DNA from 2 places in the Planococcus sp. MB-3u-03 genome. Region 1 is predicted to be linked to the other one. Evidence: predicted binding sites of a transcription regulator. Region 1 holds the regulator's gene; the other holds the start of a gene.
The links. Region 1 encodes NrdR, which represses ribonucleotide reductase genes. Its sites were predicted from a motif close to AACACNATATATNGTGTT; they were not measured.

Region 1 (2,414 bases):
AGCCAATTCTATGGCTGTCGCTTCAAAATAATGCAAAAAGATTCCGCTTTTCTTCTTATTAGAATAGCGGAATCTTTTTTTGTCGTTGTATTAAAAAAAATGCCCGCTGGAGCATTTATTTATTGCATTTCGAAAACATTCATCATATACTATGAATCGTAGCCAAAAACGGCTACCACTTCTCAATTCTATTTATTATGTAGAGCAAGGAATTAGGAGCGTATATTATTATTCTTATGACTGCTTAAAGGGTTAGGACCTCTCTGGACTAACTTTCCCCCGTGGTAGTCAACTTTGAATATTTTGCGCAAAACCAAAATGTTATCAAAGGGGGAAACGAACCATGGAAACTATGGGACGTCACGTAATCGCAGAACTTTGGCAGTGTGATTTTGACAAATTAAACGATATGGATTATATCGAAAAGACTTTTGTTGATGCAGCACTCAAATCAGGTGCGGAAATCCGCGAAGTCGCTTTTCATAAATTTGCACCACAGGGTGTCAGCGGCGTAGTCATCATTTCGGAATCACACCTGACTATCCACAGCTTCCCGGAACACGGGTACGCGAGTGTCGATGTGTATACTTGCGGTGATCTTGATCCAACAATTGCAGCTGATTACATTGCACAAGCTTTGGATTCAAAACAAAGCGAAGTAACTGAAGTGCCACGCGGCATGGGACCAGTCGGCGCCGGAGCGACAAAAGTGTCACTAACGGTGTAACTGGCCGCTAATAACGCAAAACACAAGCAGAGGAGAAAATCCTCTGCTTTTTCTAATGTTTGGGGAATTTTTTTGTTATACTGTTACTACCAGATAGAGAATTTTCGGGGAGATGTCTACCATGAAATGTCCAGCTTGCCAGCATAACGGCACCCGCGTAGTAGATTCGCGGCCAATAGATGAAATGAAATCAATCCGCAGGCGTCGTGAATGTGAAGCATGCGGCTATCGCTTCACCACGTTCGAGAAGGTGGAGGAGATGCCGCTGATCGTCGTGAAAAAAGATGGATCCCGTGAAGAATTCAGCCGCGAGAAAGTGTTGCGCGGCTTGATTCGCGCGTGTGAAAAACGCCCAGTCTCGCTCGACATGCTTGAAGGGGTCGTTTTCGATATCGAAAAAGAACTTCGCCGGAGCGGAAATCCTGAAGTGAAATCGGAAGAAGTCGGAGAACTGGTCATGAACCGGTTAGCGGATATCGATGAAGTGGCCTATGTCCGCTTCGCATCCGTCTATCGCCAGTTCAAAGACATTACGGTCTTCATCGATGAACTCAAGGATCTGCTTGACCGCAATCCCGGTGACAAGGACAGCAAATAAGGCGGTGAGCACATGACGATGTACAAAGAACTCCAGCCCGCCGACTTGTACCGGATCCGCATGCCGTATCCATTTTCCAATTACGACCGACAATTGCTGACGCTTCTCTATCAGCCGATGATCGGATCGGATGCCATCTCCCTCTACTTGACACTGTGGGCAGATGCGGAAATGCGGTCCGAGGATTCCACGCATTATACATTAATGAACACGCTCGGAAAACCGGTCAAGGCGATTTTCGAATCCCGCATCCAATTGGAAGCAATCGGCTTATTGAAAACTTTCCGGAAAGACGGGGAAAACCGTTCCTTCATATATGAGCTGTGTCCGCCGCTCGACCCCAAAACCTTTTTTGCCGATCCGCTTTTATCGATGTTCCTGTTCAGTAAAATCGGGGAATCGTCTTACCGCTGGGTCCGCGACCGGTTTGTCATCCAGACGCCGCTCGCTTCAGGATACGAGGAAGTCTCCAGGACCTTCACGGATATTTTCCAACCGGTGCATGCGAAGTCCGGATACCCTGCAGACCAAAAAGAGCTTGAATCACGGACAGACGGGGAATATGAGATGGAACAGGACTTTGACTTTGCGCTGCTGCGCCAGGGCCTGTCCGAACAACTCGTGCCGAAGCGCGTGCTGACGCCGGCCATCCGCAACTTTATCGTAAAACTTTCGTTCCTCTACGGTTTCGGCCCGCTTGAAATGCAAAAAGTCGTATTGTTGGCGATCGAAGATGATTACCGGATAGATGAGGAAGGGCTGCGCAAGGCTGCTTCCGATTATTATAAAATGACCGTCACGACGACTGCACCGAAACTCGAGCCGGTTAAAAAGGCAGAACCGAAAACGCAACAACCTGAAGCAAAACAAGGCCCTGTAAACAAAGAAGACGAGTTGATCGCATATTTGGAATCAGCCTCGCCGATTCAAGTACTGCGCGATATCGCAGACGGCAAAGAACCGCTGCCGGCCGATGTGCAATTAGCGAACCAGTTGGTGACGCAGCATGGCATGGAGCCGGCTGTCGTTAATGTATTGCTTCAATACGTCCTATTGCGTACGGATATGAAACTGACAAAAGCGTATGTA
Region 2 (2,414 bases), 220 kb from region 1:
AATACGATTCAACTGCCGGGAAGCGCAATTCGAAATCTTCGTCTTTTTCGACTGCTTCCATGAAGTCTTTCGTCAAGGTGACGGAAATATTGGCGCCAGTGAGGAATTCTTCGTTATGAACGGAGAATGTGCCGCCATCGCGCAATTTCGTTTCCGCATCGCGCATGATTTTTTCATTGAATCCACCCATGCCCGGAATGGTCCGGTAGTTGAGCAAACCTTGATACATCGCTTCTTCCTGTTCAGTTAAAGGCTTGAATTTCAATTTATCGTTCGCCAGGCGTTTGATCGTTTCGTCTTCGCTGTTTTCGATCAAATAGCGCAAAATACGCGGGTTTTGCATTTTGGAAATGATGAATTCCGCGATATCCGGATGCCAATCAGCAAGCATGATCATCTGGGCGCCGCGGCGTGAGCCACCTTGTTCGACCAGATGCGTCAGCTTCGCGATATCATCGAGCCATGAAACAGAACCGGATGATTTGCCGTTGACGCCACGAGCCAGTGTATTGCGCGGGCGAAGTGTCGATCCGTTCGTTCCGACACCGCCTCCACGGCTCATGATTTCCATCACTTGCTTGCGGTGGTCTGAGATGCCTTCGCGTGAATCAGCGACAAATGGCATGACGTAGCAGTTGAAATACGTGACGTCGGTGTCAGCGCCTGCCCCGTACAGCACACGGCCGGCAGGGACGAAATTCAAGTTAACGAGCTGCTCATAGAATTTCGTGAACCATTCGCTTTGCTTTTCAGGGGTTTTCTCGACTGCAGAAAGCCCAGTGGCATTACGTTTGGCGATTTGCTCGTAAAATACTTCGAGCGGTTTTTCGATGACATCAATCGGTCGGTTGACGATGCCTTGCTCTACTTCTTCAGGGTTGTCGATGGCGCTGCGGTAATCTTCTTCGATCCAGACGCGTGCTTTGTTCGCGTCTTGGTCGATCGAGACGATATATCCGAGGCCGCGCGCTGGAAATTTCGGGTCTTCCTTGACTGTCAACACGACGAAATCGCCAGGCTTCAATGTACTTTTGCTAGTGTCCTTGAAGGAATAGCGGTCAATCATGACCAGGCGGGATACGCCTTTATGGGTTTTCTTCATGTCCTTCGTTACCGCGTGGACTTGCGGGAAAGCTTCAATGTCTTTGTTCAGGGACTCGACGTTTAATGTATATTCGGATTGTGTGGCGGAAACCATTTGACAAATCCTCCTTTATATTATATGGGCTTAACACTATATATAGTATTATTACAATTCCCATGATACTATATATTGAAACTCACTCGCAATAACATTTTTCTGATGGAAAATTTGCGCGGCGGGATAATCGAGCAATGGCAAGGGTTCTGCGTTTTCCCTTTCGTTAAAATGAGACGAAAGACACGTATGTTCGCATTAATCAGCACAAAAATCGATTTATTTTCCTGTTGAAAGCACTTGACAACTGAAAGTCCAGCCACAGCGCGCCTCCTGCCCACATGCTTCACAGGATTGCCTCTGATTTGCCCAGATTACTGTAACATAGCCATTGAATATCCGTCACCATATCTCTTATAATGAGTAAGTATAGAAAGGGGCAAGAACAGTGGAATTATTGTATATCACATTGGGTGTCGTCATTGCCATCCTCATCTTTGCGGTCGTCTCCTTCCTGCGCATCCGCAAAGCAGTCACCGATCTGAACCAGGAAGAATTCATTCAAGGCTACCGAAAAGCGCAGCTCATCGATGTCCGGGAACCAAAAGATTTCGCAGCCGGCCATATTCTTGGGGCGCGCAACATCCCGCAATCGCAATTGCGCCAGCGCTACAAGGAAATCCGTGCCGACAAACCGGTCTATCTTTATGACCAGAACGGGGCAAGAAGCGGACGCGTTGCACTGTTCCTGAAGAAAAAAGGCTATGAGCAATTATTCCAATTGCAGGGCGGCTTCAAAAAATGGACAGGCAAAATTAAATCCAAATAATCAAAAACCCCGGAAGCAATTGCTTCCGGGGTTTTTTTATATCATTCGCTGTCTGCAGGTTTCTGATAACGAAGAACTGGCTTACGAGCCGCTTTCGTTTCATCCAACCGGTTGATGACCGTCGTATGCGGTGCATTTTGGACGATCTCCGGGTTTTCTTCCACTTCACGCGCAATTTGGATCATCGCATCGATAAAGTCATCGAGCGTTTCTTTCGATTCCGTCTCGGTAGGCTCAATCATCATGCCTTCTTCCACGTTAAGCGGGAAGTAGATCGTCGGCGGATGGTAACCGAAGTCAAGCAGGCGTTTTGCCATATCGAGCGTTCTGACGCCGAGTTTTTTCTGGCGGCGTCCGCTAAGCACAAATTCATGCTTGCAATGGCGGTCGTATGGCAAATCGAAATGAGGCGCGAGGCGGCGCATCATATAATTGGCGTTCAATACA

Region 2: CW734_RS09195 (vitamin B12-dependent ribonucleotide reductase) is a predicted target of NrdR. The motif match lies at 1,231-1,248, and genes of this name have one in related genera.

The regions. Positions count from the first base shown of each region.
Region 1 covers NZ_CP025135.1:1,359,651-1,362,064, forward strand. Annotated here, with positions in the region: gene CW734_RS08090 (glyceraldehyde-3-phosphate dehydrogenase) at 1-31, shown strand, start outside; gene speD (adenosylmethionine decarboxylase) at 344-727, shown strand; gene nrdR (transcriptional regulator NrdR) at 849-1,325, shown strand; gene CW734_RS08105 (replication initiation and membrane attachment family protein) at 1,338-2,414, shown strand, end outside.
Region 2 covers NZ_CP025135.1:1,577,423-1,579,836, reverse strand. Annotated here, with positions in the region: gene CW734_RS09195 (vitamin B12-dependent ribonucleotide reductase) at 1-1,198, opposite strand, end outside; gene CW734_RS09190 (rhodanese-like domain-containing protein) at 1,587-1,967, shown strand; gene gcvPB (aminomethyl-transferring glycine dehydrogenase subunit GcvPB) at 2,009-2,414, opposite strand, start outside.